3 regions of the Vibrio gangliei genome follow, and region 1 is predicted to be linked to each of the others. Evidence: predicted binding sites of a transcription regulator. Region 1 holds the regulator's gene; each other region holds the start of a gene.
What was found. Region 1 encodes PurR, which represses purine synthesis genes. Its sites were predicted from a motif close to TNANGNAAACGTTTNCNTNA; they were not measured.
Positions count from the first base shown of each region.

Region 1 (7,314 bases):
GCAATACGCCCATTTCAAACATCATGCTGTGGTAATCAGACACAGACGAGAATGCTTTCAGTTGTACGCCTTCGTATTCGGCAATTTTTTCTTTTAATTCATTGTAAGAACGCACACGCGCTTGGCCGTTTTCTAGGCTTTCAATCAGCACGTCGGTTGGTTTAACCTTACTTGGCAAGCCTTGAATCAACAACGGTTTGATGTCGACTTTCTTATCACGACCCGCCACTTGTTGCAGCTTAACGGTAAATAACAAACGTTGATGACGCGAGTTCACCACATCCAGCACCGAATAACAGGTACCCGGTTGTAATTTACCGAACAAACCTTTGTCGCGTGACGCTTGAGAGCTACCCGCTTCGGTGGTGTTACGGAAATGCAGCAAACTCTGGTCTGGAATTAACGCGGTAATAAACGCCGCCATGGTGGTTGATTTACCCGCACCGTTACCGCCAGAAAGCGTAGTGACCAAACCATCGATGTCAAAAGTACGCGCAAAGAAGCCGTTCCAGTTGATCATAGTGAGTGATTGATACTTTCCTCGTTCAATCATTTTGCTTTTCTCGATCACTTGCTCACTCATAAGTCACCTGCTTGTTGTTCTTCTGATTCTTCTGTTTGTTCATCAGAAGCGTCTTCTTTATCTTGAGTTTCATTAAGATTGTTCTTATCTAACACGCTAGGATCCAGCACCGCTTCACCATCGCGGATCAAGCGTAATTGCGCTTCGCGAATATCATCGCCAACACGCACATCCGCGCCAAAACGGAACACCGCTTCGCTGATACGGAATTTCTCGTCATCACCGACAGTCAATACCATGCCGATACGACGCAGACGACGCAATGACGTGCGCACTTTCTCAAACAATTTTTCTTTGTCTAAGTCTGAACCCGTGGCGCGGTTCGTCACCAAACGCATCAGTTTCTTTTCATCAGCTAAGTTCAATAGCTCTTCATACAGCTCTTGGTTAGTAAAAATGCCTTCGTGCGCCAAACGCTCTGGGCTTAGGTACAAGAAACACAGAATTTTACCCACTAACATATCGAGTTCAGACAGTACGCTGCGACCAATGAAAGACGTCGAACGTGGACGCAAATAGAAGAAACCTTCTGGCGCGCGAACCAACTCAGCGTTATAGCGTTGGTAGAAAGCACCAAGCTCACTGTCGAAATCGGTTAAAAATGCATAGTTATCCATATCATCACTTGAAATATGGCGACCTGCGCGTAATTGGCTATCCAAGGCTGGAAACAGTGGATTCGCTAACGCTTTAATTAACTGTTCAGGCATGTACGCTTCATTGGCAGCCTGAGTAGTCGAGTCTGAATATTGTGCGCTATCTTGCGCATCGTAATTAGTATTGATCGATGACATTCGCTTGTACCTTTGCTCCAAATTCGTTAATCGCTTTCCAGTCCGGTTGAATAGCTCGGTAATCCGATTCGGAATACCCCATTCTTACCGCTTGGTCGACTACCATTCGGGCTAAATCAAAATGTTGCGCGTGAGAGTGCTGCTCAAGGTAATCTCGTAACACCGCACCTAAATCAATCGGTGCGCCGGTGTCTTTATGTTGTTGAAGCATGGAGGCAACACGTTCACTCAATTCATCATCAACAACGGATAATTCTTCGTATTCCACTTCATCAGGCACTTGGCCAACCACTTCATCGTCGCGCAGCATCATGGCTTCATCACGCATATCACGTAGACGCTCGGCATCGGAATAAGTGAGATACCAAGGCGCATCAAAGTAGTCGGTCACCGATTGACGTAGACGCTGACTAAAGGCACGGTTTTGGTCCATATCAATCGCAGTACGGATAAACTTATGTACGTGACGGTCGTAACCAATCCATAAATCAATAGCTTGCTGGCCCCAGCTGACGATACGGTCAAGCTTGGTTTGCAGTGCGAACAAAATGGCATCGATAAAGTCCAGCCCTTCTTGTCCATAAATAGTTTGTTGAATATCCAACAATTGGGTTTGCAGTTCATCGCCCGCCGCTTGTAAGGTGTCTTGCAATTCATTCAGTGTGTTGGACGTTTCAGTAAGTAGGCTTTCACAACTGCTGATCGCGTCACGCCAATCTTGGTTTAATAGCTCAGCAATTTGTTGTTTGATTTCGATTTGCTGATCGTCCATCACGCGCTGGTTTAAATCAATGCGGTCAAAGATTTCACTGACCGAATATTTCAATACGCCATAAACGTGCTTTTGCCATTGCGCTAAATCGTTAGCCTGTTCTGCCGCTTCAACCGCTTTTGACATTTCATCAGCCACCATCGACAGTTGAATCGATAGCTTTAATTTCGAAAATTCGCGATGACGCACATAGTAATCTGTGATTGCCATGCCTAAAGGTGAAATACGATAAATGCTTGCCCCTTGATTCAACTCACTGACAAATCGGCTGATCAAACGCTGCGATACCAATTCATTAATGGCATTGTTGGCGCGAAACGCCGACGCCTCGCCGGTATCATCAAACATGGTCGTGACAATTTTGAACGCGTCATGCAATTCACCTTCGCCTAATTCTTCATCAAACTTTTCATTGCTGAGAACGGCGATAGCAATCAGAAACGCCAAACGCTCGGAAGAAAGATTCAATGAAAAATCATGCTGTTTTACCCAGGTGACCAGCTCATCTATGGGCTGTTCCTGAGTTGGCTGCTGGTTAAAAGGCAGTCCAGCTGAAGATTGAGTTATTTCACTCATTATCATTCCTGTTTTGCTATTAGCTCTCACCCGTTTGTTCACTTTGCGGCTTTTGTGCCCATACATGAATGTAACGGCCAAGAGAAAGATAAGGCTCTGTGCGGCATAATTTCTGCTCTAACGCCAACACATCTTCTGGGGTGTAGTCCCCCATATATTGTTGATTACCAATGTAATCATTAAAACAACGGATGCCTGATTTACCGACAATGTCGAAACCTTGAGACTCGATCCATTGGTACACATCTTCCGGTAACAACCCTTTCTGTGGTTGCAATTTAAACCGTTTACGATGTGGCATTCCCTGCAAAATGTGAGGGATATTACCACAAGTTACGTTCTTCAAAACCAGTCCGTGATGATTGTAGAACATCACAGATACTATTCCGCCCGGTTTCACTTTATCGAGCACATCATTCAAGACCTGTTGAGGGTGCTCAAGCCATTCCATAACGGCATGAAATAAAACGAAATCAAAAGGCTCTGATTCATGCTTATGCAAGTTTTGAATAGGAGAATGAACAAATCGAAAGTTGGCAGATAAAAGATTTTTTTCTACATCTTGCCGAGCGAGAGCCAGCATTTCACTCGACACATCACATAAGCAAATTTGATGACCGAGCTGAGCGAGTTTTTGAGATACTTGTGCCAAGCCGCCGCCCGCATCCAAGATGGATAAAGGTTTGTCAGCATGTTGCAGGCGTTGCAATGCGTTTTCTATATCTTGCCATACGATGACTTGGCGGATATCTCCTTTATCCGAACCGTAAATATTTTTCGCAAATTTATGTGCGATGTCATCGAAATTTCGATCGTTAGCCATATTTTTTCATTTAAGATAACTGAATTTTGCGTGTATTCTGTCACAGCAATTACAGGAATAAAGCAAATACTCTCTTTTATCCGCTGAATGATGAATTTTTGGGCTATTTAAAATGTTTGAACTGAAAAAAATAATCGGCGCATTGTTCATGCCGCTGCCAGCCATGTTAATCCTTGGCTTTCTCGGCTTGTTTTTGATCATGTTTACTTATAAACGAGGCTTGGGTTGTATTCTCACTTTTATCTCTTTAACAGGGATCTTTCTCTTTTCATTCCAACCTCTTTCTACTTCTTTATTGAAACCGACTGAGCGTGCTTACAAAGCCTTTTTACCGGTTGATGGCACCTTGGATTACGTCATGGTCTTAGGCAGTGGCCACACGGTGGATGATGACATACCACCGACTTCTGAACTTTCACGCAATGGTTTAATGCGCTTAGCCGAAGGCATTCGTGTATTACGACTGTACCCGGGTGCAAAATTGATTTTATCTGGTTACGGTGCGGGTAGTTCTGTCAGTAACGCACGTATGATGGCTAATGTTGCTGTATCACTTGGTGTGGCAAAATCGGACATCATCTTATTAGAAAATGCACAAGACACTTGGGATGAAGCCCATCAAGCCGCCGGTTTCGTGGGAAATAAACGCATGGTGTTAGTGACTTCTGCGAGCCACATGAAGCGTGCCATGAAAGAGTTTCGCAAAGCGGGTTTGGAACCCATCCCAGCCCCAACCAACTATCTTGCGTTTGATAACATTGAACAAGCATGGGACAAGTATTCACCTCAAGCTCAATACTTAGAACAAAGTGAGCGTTATTGGCATGAATTGTTGGGTCGTTGGTGGTCATCTTTACGTGATACACTTTCTAACACTCAAAACACGGCAAATAGCGCGCCGGCAGAATAAAGCAATTTACACGCAATAAGACTTACGTTATCGTTTGCGTCCTGCAAAGTTTGTTCATAAAAATGCCATATCTGATTGTCAGGCATGGCATTTAAGACTAAAATCTTATCAAAACTACGCATCTATATTATTAAGTCGCTGATTAATGGCGACTTTTATGTTTTTAGTATCCAATTAACTATCATCGTTCCGGCTGTATGGTCGGCATAAAGGAAATTCACTATGGCTACAATCAAAGATGTTGCACGTATTGCTGGAGTCTCCACAACGACCGTGTCACATGTCATCAATAAAACTCGTTTTGTTGCAGAGACAACTCAAGAGAAAGTTATGGCCGCAGTGAAAGAACTCAATTATGCCCCAAGCGCCGTGGCTCGTAGTTTGAAATGCAATACCACCAGCACCATTGGTATGTTAGTGACACAGTCAACTAACCCATTCTTTGCCGAAGTCGTTGATGGTGTTGAAAGCTACTGTTACCGCAAAGGTTATACCCTAATTTTGTGTAACACCGGTGGCCGCTCTGACAAACAACGTGATTATATCCGCATGTTGGCTGGCAAACGTGTCGATGGCCTATTGGTTATGTGTTCTGACCTAGATGAAGAATTGCGTGAAATGCTTGATGGTCACCCAGATATTCCTAAAGTTGTGATGGATTGGGGCCCAGAAACATCCAAAGCCGATAAAATCATCGATAACTCAGAAGAAGGTGGTTACATCGCAACACGCTATCTACTAGAACGAGGTCACACTGATATTGCTTGTTTAAGTGGGCATTTTGAAAAGGTGGCTTGCCAAGAGCGTATTGCAGGTTGTCGCCGTGCGTTAGAAGAAAAAGGCTTAACACTACGAGACGAGTGGTTACTAGAAGGGAACTTCGAGTGTGATACTGCCGTTATCGCTGCCGATAAAATCTTGGCAATGGATAAAAAACCAACTGCGGTATTCTGTTTTAACGACATCATGGCGCTAGGCTTAATGAGCCGTCTGCAAGAAAAAGGCATGCGTGTACCGGAAGATATTTCCGTGATCGGTTACGACAACATTGATATTTCTCCTTATTTCTCACCACCGTTGACGACGGTTCACCAACCTAAGCGTCGTTTAGGTAAGAACGCGGTTGAAATCTTATTAGAACGCATTAAAGATAAAAATCACGCTAAACAAACCTTCGAAATGTTCCCTGAAATGGTAGAACGTTCATCGGTGAAAACGCTTAAATAGTATTTCTAGTATTATCACTGCAAACATTTACAAGGCGTATCTATTCATTTAGATGCGCCTTATTTTTATTCGCTGGATTTTGATTAATTTATCCTGAGTTCAGATTAACTTAGCGATAACCTGAAATTTTTTCGCGTGATGTTATGTCTTATATTCCACTACGCTTAATTACATAAATTTTCATACCCAAGTTAGCGGAGCGAATAAAAGCTGCCAACAAAGCTAAAGCTTCAAATACGATGGATATTAAGGACAGATACAATGCGCTGGATTAGCCTTGGTTTACTTTCATTACTGCCTCTATTTGCTATGGCCTCTCAGGATAGCGACTGGCAAACCATTGAAAAACAAGCTCGTGGGCAAGATGTGTATTTTAATGCCTGGGGTGGTAGCCAAGAAATTAATGATTATCTACGTTGGGTAAGTAGAGAAGTGAAACGACAATATGGTGTAACTCTACACCATGTTAAAGTTTCCGATATTTCTGAAACCACCGCCCGCTTGCTGGCAGAAAAAACAGCCAATAAAAATCAGCAAGGCAGTGTCGATTTGGTTTGGATTAATGGTGAAAACTTCAAATCAATGAAAGACAACCAATTACTTTTTGGCCCGTTTGTATCGACATTACCTAATTGGCAAAAAGTAAATATGGCTTTACCTGTCACTGATGATTTTTCCGAACCAACCAACGGGCTCGAAGCGCCTTGGGGTGTAGGACAACTGGTTTATATTTATGACCGTGACAAGCTAGCCTCGCCTCCTCAATCAGCGCAAGATCTGCTCGAGTATGCTAAAGCGCACCCAGGCCGTATTAGCTACCCTAAGCCGCCACAATTTCATGGCACCAGTTTTTTAAAGTCATTATTGATTGAACTTAGCCAGCAAGATCCTGCATTACAGCAACCCGTTACCACAGAGGCTTTTGCTCAACTCACTCAACCATTATGGCGCTATTTAGATGCTTTGCAGCCTTTCTTGTGGCAACAAGGTCAACAGTTTCCAACTAGCCAAGCGGAAATGATTCAACTTTTGGATGATGACCAACTTGATTTGGCGATCACCTTCAATCCCAATGAAGTTTTCTCCGCGCAAGCCAGTGGCAAACTTGCTTCAAGCACCGCAAGCTACGCGTGGAAACAGGGGGCTTTATCGAACATTCATTTTCTTGCTATTCCATGGAATGCTAACTCCAAACAAGGCGCTTTAGTGGTGATCAATTTCTTACTCAGCCCTGAAGCGCAATCTCGTAAAGGCGACATCAATATTTGGGGGGATCCATCCGTTTTGCAGCCGCAATACTTAACTGGCAGCGCACAAAAGACCAAACTCTACCCGTCCTTGCCTGAGCCACATCCTAGCTGGCAAACCGCATTAGAACAGGCTTGGCTTGAACGTTATAGCCAATAAAATATTGATGGCGTTACGTCGAGGAGCAATTCAAAGGACCATGTCTATTAAAAAAAGGGATAGTGAAGCTAGGCCTATTAAAAGCAGGCATACTAAAATGAGTAACCGACTCAATAGCACTCTATTAAATCGACGAATATTGAATAAAAGCCAATCCAGTAAAGTCTCGCTGCGCTTGGGTTATGCTTTCGTTGTGTTGCTGTGTATCTTTCCCATCATTCC
Region 1 is NZ_AP021869.1:1,463,940-1,471,253, forward strand. Features, by position in the region: gene mukB (chromosome partition protein MukB) at 1-553, opposite strand, end outside; gene mukE (chromosome partition protein MukE) at 580-1,293, opposite strand; gene mukF (chromosome partition protein MukF) at 1,358-2,725, opposite strand; gene cmoM (tRNA uridine 5-oxyacetic acid(34) methyltransferase CmoM) at 2,745-3,548, opposite strand; gene elyC (envelope biogenesis factor ElyC) at 3,661-4,458, shown strand; gene purR (HTH-type transcriptional repressor PurR) at 4,681-5,685, shown strand; gene Vgang_RS06690 (ABC transporter substrate-binding protein) at 5,947-7,092, shown strand; gene Vgang_RS06695 (ABC transporter permease) at 7,190-7,314, shown strand, end outside.

Region 2 (7,314 bases), 950 kb from region 1:
ACATGGTCAGTGCGAGCACGCCAACAATGGCAAAGAATTCATAGCGAGAACCAATCGCCCAGGCGGCCACCGCTGTTGTGCCGAAACTGGCTAAAAGTTTGGTGGCTAACATCGAAGAGAGAGGCGGCAGTAATTGACTGATCATCGCCGGGCCCATGATATTGGTTAGTGCTCGTATACTGGTGGCAATGTGTAAATCAGACCAATCAAAACTGATCCATTGTTTTGCCCATACTTTAGGGGCAACGATGAGTATTCCTAGGCTAAATGACAGTAACGTCGCGATGGCTGCACCATTGATACCGAGATCTAAAGTAAAAATGAATATAGGATCGAGCACAATATTGGTCAGGCTAGTTACCATCATCATGCTACCGGGCAGCATGGTATTACCATTAGCTCGACACACACTGTATAAGAAATACAACAGCGCCCCACACCAGGCGCTGAGCAGCCAGTAAATCCAGTAATGGCTTACAATTGGCTCAATGGTATCGGGTGCGCTTAATAAGCTCAAAATAGGTTGATGTAAGACATAAATCAGGCAAGCAAAAATGGCAATCCCGATCCCACCAATGATTACCACCAAGCCACCCAGTTGCTTAGCGTAGCGGAAGTTTTCTTGACCAAGTGCTTTAGATATTACCGCAGTAGTGGCAATGCCTAGCCCGACTTGCAAACCAATAATCACCATTTGAATCGGTTGAGTAAATCCTTGTGCCGCTAGCGGCAAAACGCCAAGCTGACCAATAAACGCACTATCGACTAACTGAAAGCTCATCAGTGATAATACGCCAAACAGCATTGGCCAAGTTTGTTGAAATAGCTGACGAGCCAGCGAAGGTTGAGACGTTGAATTCACAAGCAAAGGTATCCAAAAATTTGATGATAAGAATAGGGCATGCGGCCGCGGCTATAACGGTGTAATTTGGTAACAGCAGCGATTGGCACCTTGAATAATGTGTTCGCGTCGTTGAACCTGGCATTCATCGGCGAGTAAGGTTTGAAAAATGTGCAGTTCCGAGCGACACAACTGGGGGCATTGCTTTGCGGCTTGGCAAATCGGGCAATGATTTTCGATCAGTAGGTAACCAGAATCGCTTTCTTCCAGTTCCGCCATATAACCTTCTTGCTCACGCAGTTGTACCAGCGTTTGTAACTTTTGCTGGATAGTGTGGCAATGGGCTAATTGTTGTTGGTAACGCTCATAAATGGTGTGCTCTCGCTGAGTAATGACTTTGTTTAATCCACTAGAACCAAAGGTGTCATCAATGGCTGAGATAATATCGATGCTGAGATCTTGGTGACGGTCAATAAACTGATCGTGCCCTTGTTGGGTTAATGACCAGTGACGAGCCGGACGTCCCACTTTGACTTTGATATCGGTAAAGGTCAGAAACCCTTCTTCTTCAAGCGCTTGCAAATGTTGGCGAGCGCCCATGGTGGTGATCGACAAATCCTCCGCTAATTGACGCGCGGTGATTTTGCCCTCACGTTTAATTTTATTGAGAATTTTATCGCTGGTTTTCATATTGCCTTTTATTCATCTCTATCGATAGTGAAGGGCCGATATCCCACTCACTGGGTATATGATGGAGGAAAAATTTAATAAAGCAAATGCTTAACAAATACTTTTTAATGCAAATAAAAAAACGCAACCCGAGAGCTGCGTTGATTATCGTGACACTGAATCTTATAAAATGTGTTGTTTGACTTCGTCGTCTTTACGCTCAAGGTAGTGAATCGATTTGATGCGACGAATGGTGCGGCTCTTACCACGGATGACTAAGGTTTCTGTGGTTGCGATATTACCAGTACGAGTAATGCCTTCGAGTAGGTCACCTTTGGTAATACCGGTTGCAGCAAATACCACGTTATCGCTACGCGCCATGTCATCCATTTTCAGGATGGTGTTCGCTTGTACGCCCATTTCAGCGCAGCGTTGCAGTTCAAGTTCACCATGAGTGCGGTTTTCTGGCGTATCACCTTTTACTTCATGACGAGGTAATAAACGACCTTGCATGTCACCATCTAAAGCACGGATCACAGCCGCAGAAACCACACCTTCTGGCGCACCACCGATGCAGTACATCATGTCGACTTCACTGTCTGGCATACAGGTTAGGATGGACGCTGCCACATCACCATCTGGCACAGCAAAAACACGTGCGCCCATTTGCTGGATTTTCGCGATAACGGCATCGTGACGAGGTTTAGCAAGCGTGATCACGGTTAATTCTGATAATGGCTTATTCAACGCTTTAGCCACGTTTTGAATGTTTTCTTCAACCGGTTTGGCTAAATCAATGCAGCCTTTTGCACCAGGGCCAACCACCAATTTTTCCATGTACATATCTGGAGCTTTTAAGAAGCTGCCTTTTTCACCAGCGGCCAGTACAGCCAAGGCATTAGATTGACCCATTGCGGTCATACGAGTGCCTTCGATTGGATCCACCGCGATATCCACCGCATCGCCGCCTAGGCCAACTTGTTCACCGATATAAAGCATAGGCGCTTCGTCAATTTCACCTTCACCGATAACAATTTCACCGCTGATTTCAGTGTCATTCAGTAGGGTACGCATTACAGCTACTGCAGCGCCATCGGCTGCGTTTTTATCGCCTCGGCCTAACCATTTATATCCGGCAAGCGCAGCACCTTCAGTCACTCGAGAAAATGCCAATGCTAAATCGCGTTTCATACTGACTCCAAATAAAACAAACAAAGAGAAAAATCTGCGGCATATTCTAGCATAGCCAAAACGGTAACGTTTGCTTTTTTGAATTTGAATCCTGGCAAAGTCGGCTAAATTAACTCATCGGCGAGAATCATGGCGACAAATGTCATAATTAAGTAAGGTTTGCCGTTTTTTTGCGCAAGTAGGCAGAAATAGTTGAATAAGACGGTGGCGCAAAGATGCAAGCTGAGTAGAATGGGAACAAACGTGGATAAAGGCGGCGTAGGATTCGTTTCTTGTTTCGACTTTGTCGCTCATCATGATCATTTTATAGGTAGCAAAGATGTCTTTCGAAGTACTAGAACAGCTAGAAGCAAAAATTCAAACCGCGGTAGATACGATCGCATTACTTCAAATGGAAGTAGAAGAGCTTAAAGAAAAGAACGAGCAATTGGCGGCAGAAGCAGGTCAATTGCGTGAAGGTCGTGAAGAGCTTGAGCAACAAACTCAAGTGATGCGTCAAGAGCAACAAGCATGGCAAGAGCGCATCCGCAGCTTGCTTGGTAAAATGGACGACGTTGAATAATTCTCTGCTTACGTTTGAGTATTATATTCAAGATATAAAAAAACAGAGCTCATGTGGCTCTGTTTTTGTATGTCTAGCAACCAGTGAGAAATTAATCCTCTAAAGGCTCAAGCTCATCGTCGTCCAGCTCTAATTCCACATCAAGCGGCTCTTGCGAGATAATGACGCCGGTGTTGTCAGCATAGAGATAGTCTTCTGGTAAGAAGGTCACGCCGCCAAAGTTAACCGGTACATCGACTTCACCAATGTTGTTTTGCGTTGCACCGACAGGAATAGAAGCAATGGCTTGAATACCAATTTCCATTTCTTCCAAATCATCGATTTCACGCACGCAGCCGTAAACAACAAGGCCTTCCCAGTCATTTTCTTCTGCGATAGCGGCAATTTCAGCATCGATTAATGCGCGACGCAGTGAGCCGCCGCCATCGATTAATAATACTCTACCAGTACCGTCTTCTTGCAAGATTGAACGGATAATACCGTTATCTTCAAAACATTTGACGGTAGTCAGTTGACCCGAAAATGATGTTAAGCCACCAAAGTTGCTGAACATAGGTTCAACCACATCAACTTGATCTTGGTAAATATCACACAGTGCAGAGGTATTATATTCCATAGCGGTATTCTCTTTGCTTGCGGTAAAAGACTAACAACGAGTATATCGGCTCATTATGGCTTTGCAATGACAAAGCACAAATTCCTCAAAAGACTTTGATCTCACTACAGGTCGCGATAACAGTTTGATTCATTAAGAAATCTAAATGAATCAAACCCATTGGCTGAGCACTAATGTCACCGCAAACACGATATTGGTGATAAAAGCACATTTCACCATGTCCGGTAGCATAGGAATGAATTGGGTAGACTCTTTCACATTCCAAATAATGTGGCCGTGTTTAATGATACGAATGAGCGGTAACAGCATTAATACATTTATCCAAATGGGTTGAACGTGACTAATCAGGTACACCGCCATGGTTAACCAACCAAAGGCCAATAGCCCAATGTGATAGCGTTTGGCTCGTTCAATTCCAATGCGAACCACGAGTGTACGCTTGTTGCTCACTGTGTCATTTTCTACATCGCGCATATTATTGATATTAAGTACGCCCATTGAAAATAAACCGGAACCAATGGCTGGTAATAACAAGGATGCTTTAATGGTGCCAGTGTGTAGGAAATAGGTGCCTAGAATGGCAAGCAGTCCGAAGAAAATAAACACAGAAATATCACCAAGCCCAATGTAGCCATAAGGTTTACTGCCCATGGTATAGGCAATTGAGCTGATAATGGACAATAAGCCCAGCACAATAAATGCAGCGATGCTGGTGGGGCTTTGTAAGGCGTAAAAGACGAGGGCTAAGCCGCTGATGATGATAAAAACAATGTTAAGAGCGATCGCTTTTTTCATACCATCTTGAGTGATCATGCCTTGTTGCATACCACGAATGGGGCCGATTCTATTTTCGTTATCGGTGCCTTGTGCCGCATCACCATAATCATTAGCGAGATTTGATAAAATTTGCAGCAAGGTCGCAGTCAGTAACGCCAACAAAGAAATTGCGAAAGAAAAGTGATGGTCGGCGTAAGCAAGGCTGCTGCCCGTTGCGATTGCAGCAATGGCCAGAAGCAGGGTTTTAGGTCTCGCGGCATCTAGCCAAATAGCAAAAGAGGATTTCATATAAGTACAAGACGAATAAAATAATAGTAAAAAAAAGTATATCAGTGATATAGCGAAAATTAAAAAGCCCGCTTAATAGCGAGCTTCTTTATACCCAAGTAACTTCAAGATGCAAGTTTCAGCAAGATTAAAACAAGTTTTAGGCAAGGCAAATTGAATATGATCATAGCTATTCTATCTCTATTTAATTTAACGCAGCATAAAGCTTGTTTTAGCTTGCCCTTCGGGAGCTTCATCCAAGTTCTTAGCCTACGTCAGATTTAATTGAAAGGTGTTTACATTCCGCATAAATCTTCCTTGTCCAAGAACTTGGATGACAGCTCTGAATTCGGCATCTTGAAGCCACTTGGGTATATTATATCGAATAATGATGAATGTTTTATAGAATAAAGCGGCTTAAATCTTCATCTGCCACAAATTCGCCTAAACGTTGCTTAACGTAATCACCGTCGATTGACACTTTCATGCCAGGGTTATCTGTCGCGTCAAATGAGATGTCATCCATCAAACGCTCCATAACGGTATGTAAGCGACGTGCACCGATATTTTCTGTGGTTTCATTTACCTGCCAAGCGGCTTCAGCAATTTGCGTAATGCCATCTTCGGTAAATTCGATCTCAACATTTTCGGTTGCCATCAGTGCACGATATTGCTCTGTGAGTGACGCATGAGGCTCGGTTAAGATGCGTTTGAAGTCTTGACTGCTCAGTGCTTCAAGTTCAACACGGATTGGTAGACGACCTTGCAACTCAGGGATCAAATCCGAAGGACGTGCGACTTGGAAAGCACCAGACGCAACGAATAAGATGTGGTCAGTACGTACCATGCCATGTTTGGTTGAGACCGTGCTGCCTTCCACTAATGGTAATAAGTCACGCTGAACACCTTCACGTGATACTTCGCCACCGCCAGTTTGATCGCCACGCTTACAAATTTTGTCGATTTCATCGATAAATACGATACCGTTGTTTTCAACGTTGAAGATCGCTTGTTCTTTCAAATCTTCTTGATTCACTAGCTTAGCCGCTTCTTCTTCGGTTAAAGCTTTGAATGCATCCTTGATCTTCATTTTGCGGCTTTTCTTGGTGTCGCCAGCCAGGTTTTGGAACATGCCTTGTAGCTGGTTGGTCATTTCTTCCATACCAGGAGGTGCCATGATTTCAACACCCATTTGCGGTGCGGCGACATCAATTTCAATTTCTTTATCATCAAGTTGGCCTTCACGCAGCTTTTTGCGGAATACTTGGCGGGTATTCGAGTTACTTTCTTGCGTTTTTTCATCTTGTCCCCAACCTTCACGAGGTGGCGGCAGGAGTGCATCCAAAATACGCTCTTCTGCTTGTTCTTCAGCACGGAATTTTACTTTTTCCATTTCTTGCTGATGAGTGAGCTTGATAGAAACGTCGGTCAAATCGCGAATGATAGACTCAACTTCTTTACCGACATAGCCGACTTCGGTGAATTTAGTCGCTTCAACTTTGATGAAAGGCGCATTGGCAAGTTTTGCCAGACGACGTGCGATTTCCGTTTTACCCACACCGGTTGGACCGATCATCAAGATGTTTTTAGGGGTAACTTCTGAACGCAGGTTTTCATCAAGTTGCATACGACGCCAGCGATTACGGAGTGCAATGGCGACGGCGCGTTTGGCTTTATCTTGGCCGATGATGTGTTGGTTGAGTTCATGAACAATTTCACGAGGTGTCATTTCAGACATAAGGTTATCCTTTTACTCGAATAATGAGCGCGAAGCGTTACTTCGCACAGAGTGAACCTGTTTTCTGTCTTGGGCTAGAAAGCGAAAGGCAAAGCAGCAAACAGGCAAAATCAGTATGCTTATAGTTCTTCAATCGTATGATGGTGATTCGTGAAGACACAAATATCACCAGCAATTGTCAGCGCCTTTTCTGCAATGTCACGCGCTTCTAAGTCAGTATTCTCAAGTAGAGCGATGGCTGCCGCTTGTGCAAAGTTACCACCTGAACCAATCGCGATAAGATCGTGTTCTGGCTGAACCACATCACCATTACCGGTAATGATAAGAGACGCCGTTTCATCCGCGACCGCAAGCAGCGCTTCTAATTTACGCAGGGCGCGATCACTACGCCAATCTTTTGCTAGTTCAACCGCGGCTTTGGTTAAGTGACCTTGATGCATTTCCAGCTTATGTTCAAAACGTTCAAACAGCGTGAAGGCATCCGCGGTACCGCCCGCAAATCCTGCTAAGACTTTGTCGTTGTATAAACGGCGAACCTTTTTGGCATTTCCTTTCATCACCGTGTTGCCTAATGAAACTTGGCCATCACCAGCGATGACGACTTTGTTGTTGCGGCGTACAGATACAATAGTAGTCACGAGAAACCTCTTAAT
Region 2 is NZ_AP021869.1:2,418,318-2,425,631, reverse strand. Features, by position in the region: gene Vgang_RS11225 (MATE family efflux transporter) at 1-805, opposite strand, end outside; gene Vgang_RS11220 (helix-turn-helix transcriptional regulator) at 914-1,531, opposite strand; gene glpX (class II fructose-bisphosphatase) at 1,694-2,701, opposite strand; gene zapB (cell division protein ZapB) at 3,021-3,263, shown strand; gene rraA (ribonuclease E activity regulator RraA) at 3,355-3,879, opposite strand; gene Vgang_RS11200 (1,4-dihydroxy-2-naphthoate polyprenyltransferase) at 4,030-4,944, opposite strand; gene hslU (HslU--HslV peptidase ATPase subunit) at 5,324-6,661, opposite strand; gene hslV (ATP-dependent protease subunit HslV) at 6,781-7,299, opposite strand.
Region 2: the regulator PurR is predicted to act here: its motif matches at 2,760-2,779, upstream of glpX (class II fructose-bisphosphatase).

Region 3 (7,314 bases), 810 kb from region 1:
ACGCCAACTGAACGTACTGGTAGGAATACAGTAAATGCTTGCGATACTTTGTGGTAAAGATCCGCAGCATGTAGCTCTTCAATGAAGATCGCATCAGCGCGGCGCAGTAAGTCACAGTATTCTTTCTTCACTTCACCCAGAACACGTACGCCTAGGCCAGGACCTGGGAATGGGTGACGGTAAAGCATGTTGTATGGCAAACCTAGCTCCAAACCAATTTTACGCACTTCGTCTTTAAACAATTCACGTAGAGGCTCAACCAAGCCCATTGCCATATCGTCTGGCAAGCCGCCTACGTTATGGTGAGATTTGATCACGTGAGCTTTACCGGTTTTCGATGCCGCTGACTCAATCACATCTGGGTAGATTGTACCTTGTGCCAACCATTTCGCGTTTGATAATTTCTTCGATTCTTCATCAAAGATTTCAACGAAAACGCGGCCAATGATCTTACGTTTGGCTTCTGGCTCAGCTTCACCGCCTAATGCATCTAGGAAACGGTTTTCAGCATCAACGTGAACAATGTTTAGTCCAAAGTGATCACCAAACATTTCCATCACTTGCTCTGCTTCGTTCAAACGTAGTAAGCCGTTATCAACAAATACACAAGTCAGTTTGTCGCCAATCGCGCGGTGGATAAGCATTGCCACTACCGATGAATCCACACCGCCAGATAGACCTAGGATCACTTCGTCATCGCCCACTTGCTCTTTAATGCGAGCCACTGCGTCTTCGATGATAGAAGATGGGGTCCATAATTTTTCACAGCCACAGATGTTCAGAACAAAGTTCTCAAGCATACGTAGACCTTGGCGAGTATGAGTTACTTCTGGGTGGAATTGTACACCGTAAAAACGTTGTTCTTCATTCGCCATTGCCGCGTATGGGCATGTATCAGTTTGAGCAACTTTGGTAAATGTAGAAGGAATCTCAACCACTTTGTCACCGTGGCTCATCCAAACATCAAGCAATGGTTTGCCGTCTTCAGCAATCGCATCTTCAATGTTTTTGAATAGCTCACACTCTTCAACCATTTTTACTTGCGCGTAGCCAAATTCACGCTCGTTTGAACCCGCGACTTTACCGCCCAATTGCTCAGACATGGTTTGCATGCCGTAACAAATACCAAATACAGGTACGCCAGCGTTAAAGACATATTCAGGTGCACGAGGAGAGCCGGCTTCCGTTACGCTCTCAGGGCCACCAGAAAGAATAATACCGTTTGGATTGAACTCACGGATATCCGCTTCATCCACATCCCAGCTCCATAGTTCACAGTACACACCGATTTCGCGGATACGGCGAGCAATCAATTGAGTGTATTGAGAGCCAAAGTCTAAAATTAAAATACGCTGAGCATGAATATTGGTCGTCATTCGTTTTCTCTAATAATCATTTCAAGGTTGAAAATGGTGTGAGTTTCGAGTTTCGAGTTTCGAAAAGCATACCTTTGCATTTCTAGCTCAACACTCAACAGCTCACACCTTTATAAATTCTTTTACTATGCAAATTTTTAATTTATCACGCCGGAATTAAGTTCAAGAACAAGGTGAATGCGCGGAGTTGACGAGAGTCAATGAGCACATTCGACACAGCTATTGAACTTAATAACCAGTAAAAAATAAAAATTTTAACCTAAGCGGTAATTCGGTGCCTCTTTAGTAATCTGCACGTCATGTACATGCGATTCTTGCATGCCTGCGCCAGAAATACGGACAAATTCGGCTTTAGTACGCATATCTTCAATCGTTGCACTGCCGGTTAAGCCCATGCTTGAACGCAAACCACCCATTTGCTGGTGGATGATTTCTTTTAGGCGACCTTTATAAGCGATACGACCTTCGATACCTTCTGGAACCAGTTTATCCGCAGCGTTATCTGACTGGAAGTAACGATCTGATGAACCTTGAGACATTGCGCCCAAAGAGCCCATGCCACGGTACGCTTTGTAAGAACGACCTTGATACAAGATCACTTCACCCGGCGCTTCTTCTGTACCTGCAAACATTGAGCCAACCATCACACAAGATGCGCCAGCCGCGATTGCTTTACAGATATCGCCTGAGAAACGGATACCGCCATCAGCGATAACTGGAATGCCAAACTCAGCCGCCGCGCTGGCTGCTTCTGAAATCGCCGTAATTTGAGGAACACCGACACCCGTTACGATACGAGTGGTACAAATAGAACCAGGGCCGATACCCACTTTAACCGCATCCACACCCGCTTCAATTAACGCGCGCGCACCCGCTGCAGTCGCCACATTACCACCGATAATTTGTAGATCAGGGTATTTAGCGCGGGTTTCTTTAATGCGATCCAATACGCCTTGAGAGTGGCCGTGAGATGAATCGATAAGTAGAACGTCAACACCCGCTTCAACGAGGGCTTTAACTCGCTCTTCGTTGCCTGCGCCAGCACCAACAGCGGCACCAACACGTAGGCGACCACGCTCATCTTTACAAGCGTTTGGTTTACGTTCTGCTTTTTGGAAATCTTTTGCTGTGATCATGCCAGAAAGCTGGAATGCGTCGTTAACAACAAGGACTTTTTCAACACGATGCTCTTGCATGCATTGTTGAACTTCACTCATTGAAGCCCCTTCTTTAACCGAAGCTAGACGCTCTTTTGGTGTCATCACTTGCTCAACCGTTTTGCTTAAGTCGGTCACAAATCGAACATCACGGCCAGTAATGATACCCACGAGTTCATTACTTTCAGTGACGACAGGGAAACCGGCAAAACCGTGTTTTTGAGTCAAGGCTTTAACATCAGCAATGCTATCGGTAGGGCGAACCGTTACTGGGTTGCTTACTACGCCCGCTTCATAAATTTTTACTAGGCGAACTTCTTCAGCTTGTTGCTCAATCGACATATTCTTATGAATAAAGCCGATTCCCCCTTCCTGGGCAAGCGCAATCGCAAGACGCGCTTCGGTTACCGTATCCATAGCGGCAGAGATCATTGGTACATTAAGTGTGATCTTTTTGGTCAACTGAGTGCGAAGATCAGCTGTATTTGGAAGAACAGTGGAGTGTGCTGGGACGAGCAGTACGTCATCAAACGTTAAAGCTTCTTTAGCGATTCGTAACATTGCAATATCTCACATAAGAGTGTTAGAAGAATAAACCCCGCATTAAGTTTGGAAATCAAACCGTCCGCGATAAATTCACTTCATCGTTTCGCATAACAAAATGAATTTGGGATTTGATATTGCAGCGGGATTATACGCCTCACGCAATCGTTTGACTAGCCGTTTTTCTCTCTTTCTTTATGAAAATTTAGTGAATCAAACAAATTTCAACTCAACTGTCTGAATTACGGCTAGAATCATTGCTCAAATCTTATTCTTTCTAAGGTTAAACAATCGGTTTTCACAGTTTAAACATAATAAACATGGTAACCTTACCCGGTTAAATGTTTTCAAACGATGAGATTGACCATGCCAATATCCACAAATGCTAACAGCAACATTTTTACGGTTTCCCGCCTCAATGCCGAAGTACGCATGTTGCTGGAAAATGAAATGGGCATTGTGTGGTTAGTGGGGGAATTATCCAACTTCTCCGCACCGGTTTCCGGTCACTGGTACTTTTCTTTAAAAGATGCGCGCGCTCAAGTGAAATGTGCGATGTTTAAGGGTAACAATCGTCGTGTTAGCTTTAAACCAATGAACGGTAACCAAGTGTTAGTGAAAGCACGTTTATCTTTGTATGAACCGCGTGGTGATTACCAATTGATCATCGAAAGTATGCAGCCAGAGGGGGATGGCCGCTTACAACAAATGTTCGATGAACTAAAAATGAAACTGGCGGGCGAAGGTTTGTTTGCTCAACATCTAAAGAAACCGTTACCAGAAAACCCAAAACGCATTGGCATCATAACGTCTAAAACAGGCGCGGCACTGTACGATATTTTGGATGTACTGAAACGTCGTGATCCGAGTTTGCCGATTGTGGTCTACCCGACCATGGTTCAAGGTGAAGAAGCCGCGTTTAAAATAGCGCAAGCCATTGGACGGGCAAACAGCCGTAATGAATGTGACATTTTGATTGTGGGTCGAGGTGGTGGCTCATTAGAAGATTTGTGGTGTTTTAACCATGAGATTGTGGCCAGAACCATTGCGGCAAGCCAGATCCCTATCGTCAGCGCAGTGGGTCATGAAATTGATGTCACCATTGCTGACTTTGTTGCTGATGTGCGCGCCCCTACTCCATCCGCGGCCGCAGAATTAGTCAGTCGAGATAACAGCCATAAAGCTCAAACCATTATTGCTAAGCAACGTGATTTGCTCAATGCGTGGCGTCATTATAACCACCAGCAAAAAAACACTTTGAACCGACTGCAATTTGCGCTTGAAAAGCAGCACCCACGTTATCAACTTAACAAGCAAAGCCAGCGCTTAGACGAACTGCAAGCGCGCCTGTCACGCTCTATTTCGAGTAAATTACAACTGTTGCAAGTTCAATTGCATCGCAGCCAGCAATCACTCAGTTTTCATTCACCGAATAAAACGATTGAACGCAGCCAATATCGCTTAAGTAATAACAAAGCTCGATTGATTCAAGCGATTCAACAAACTTTGCGTGATCACAGATACAAACTGGCTCTGCAAGCTGAAAAGCTCGATACGGTTAGCCCACTGTCGACCTTGAAGCGAGGCTATTCGATCACTTGCGATCAACAGGGCAAAGTGCTCACAACATCAAACCAAGTCAAAACGGGCGATACCATTGTTACCCGCTTAATCGATGGTGAGATAAAATCGACAGTTGTATAACACTTAAAGAAGATTTAACTTAAACCGCCACAAATTGGCTTTGCACTCTGGTTTTCGACTTCAGCTCATTACAACTTGGGCAAAAATAGCTGATTGAGCCACAGGCCTGAATTTGCTCAAGTTGTGCTTGGCAATCAGGACAAGTGACTAAACGTGTGAAAGCACTCGCACACTCACGGCATTGGTATTGTTCTTTACCTTCTGCATTTTTTTGCTGCCACTCTAATTCACTGTGGCAACCAGGACAGATTTCATTTCCCATATCACACCTTTCATGGTTAAGAGTATTAATACGATCTTTATCTGATCTTATGCTTTCTACCTCGTGATCAGCGATCTACCCCATTAAGAATATTTATATCACCATATACCGAAAGCATAAGTTACATGTTCTGCATTTCAATTTTAAAGAGCATAAAAAACTAAAATAACGATCTTAAATCTCATGATCCGATATTTTCAATATTTTAAAATGGCCATTTTAGGCTATAAAACCAAAAGATCAGACAGCAACAGAGGAAGTGTCTGTTGAGCGAGGTGTAGCGCCTCATTCTTCTGAAACATACAAAAATGCCACTCCAGTATAGAGTGGCATTATCAAGTTGGCTGCAAGCGTATTACTTTTTACGGCCACGCTTAATTAAGCTCATCATTTTCTTACGTTTTTGTTCTTCCGAGTAACCCGATTTTTTCGTTGGTGCTTGATTATCAAACGGGTTTTCACTGTTTTGGAACTGGATACGAATTGGCGTGCCCATGATTTCCAATGAACGGCGGAAGTAGTTCATCAAATAACGCTTGTAAGAATCTGGCAACTCTTTCACTTGGTTACCATGCACCACAATGATTGGTGGGTTATAACCACCAGCATGCGCATATTTCATCTTCACACGGCGACCACGAATCAATGGCGGTTGGTGATCATCTTGTGCCATCTTCATGATACGAGTTAGAACAGAAGTCCCCACACGAGTAGTGGCTGATTTGTACGCTTCTTGTACCGATTCAAATAAATGACCAACGCCTGTGCCATGTAGCGCAGAAATGAAGTGAATACGTGCAAAATCAACAAAACCTAAACGACGGTCAAGTTCTTTCTTAACGCGCTCTTTCACGTCTGTATCTAGACCATCCCACTTATTCACCGCGATCACAATAGAACGTCCGGCATTCAAAGCAAAGCCAAGTAAACTTAGGTCTTGATCAGAAATATTTTCACGCGCATCAATAACCAGAAGTACCACGTTAGCATCTTCAATGGCTTTCAACGTTTTGATGACAGAGAATTTCTCTACCACTTCATTAACACGTTTACGGCGACGAACACCTGCGGTATCAATCAAGACGTATTCACGCTCATCACGCTTCATTGGAATATAAATAGAATCACGAGTCGTGCCTGGCATATCGTAAACCACGACCCGCTCTTCACCTAAAATACGGTTAGTGAGCGTTGATTTACCTACATTAGGACGACCGATAATGGCTAGTTTAATTGGCTGATCTTGCAGACGCTTAAACTCTTGTTCCGCTTCTTCTTCGGTGTAATCGAGTTTTTCTTCTTCCTGATCTTCAAATTCAGTGAGATCTTCAATTTCAGCGGCCGCTTCTTTTTCCATTTGTTCTGCAAACGGATTTAAAGCGCGGTCAATCAATGCGGCGACACCACGGCCATGTGCTGCGGCAATTTGGTAGATCTTATCCATACCAAGTTGCCAGAATTCAGCGCTCGCAGCATCCGCATCAATACCATCGACTTTGTTTACCACCAGCATGCTTGGTTTATCGCGCATACGCAGGTGCTTGGCAATCGCTTCATCAGACACGGTCAAACCTGCACGACCATCCACCATAAATAGCACCACATCCGCTTCTTCAATCGCAGCGAGTGATTGCTCAGCCATTTTGGTTTCTACACCTTCTTCGGTGCCATCGATACCACCGGTGTCGATCACGATGAATTCATGTTCGCCCAGTTTAGCTTGGCCATATTTACGATCGCGCGTTAAGCCAGGAAAGTCAGCCACAAGTGCATCGCGAGTGCGGGTTAGACGGTTAAATAACGTCGATTTACCCACGTTTGGGCGTCCAACAAGAGCCACTACAGGAATCATATCTACCTCAATCAAATCTAAATAACTTCAAGCAGTTATAGGTAAATTGAACTTACCTATAACTACTCATACACTATCTGTTGTTATCATTATACGTCTTCTGCGGCGCTTTATATTCAAATGATAGGTTTTTGACCAATCAAAATAACCGCAGCAGAATAACAAAAGCTCCTATTCACAGGTATGGATAGGAGCTATTCACTTCTACACTGAAAAAATCAGGGCGCGAATTGTATCACGATCCTTCAGGGATCTGCATTTTCTTTATTTCGCCGTCACGGGTTACCACGACAAAACCGTCTTCAACTTCAATCGGAGCGACCGCAATCCCCTCATCGTCAATCAATTGCTGAGCAACAAATTTGCCGCTCGAACGATCGATCCAGTGCAAATAACCTTCACCATCAGCAACGACTAAAT
Region 3 is NZ_AP021869.1:652,831-660,144, reverse strand. Features, by position in the region: gene guaA (glutamine-hydrolyzing GMP synthase) at 1-1,376, opposite strand, end outside; gene guaB (IMP dehydrogenase) at 1,631-3,094, opposite strand; gene xseA (exodeoxyribonuclease VII large subunit) at 3,431-4,780, shown strand; gene Vgang_RS02990 (zinc ribbon domain-containing protein) at 4,800-5,042, opposite strand; gene der (ribosome biogenesis GTPase Der) at 5,398-6,894, opposite strand; gene bamB (outer membrane protein assembly factor BamB) at 7,130-7,314, opposite strand, start outside.
Region 3: the regulator PurR is predicted to act here: its motif matches at 3,234-3,253, upstream of guaB (IMP dehydrogenase).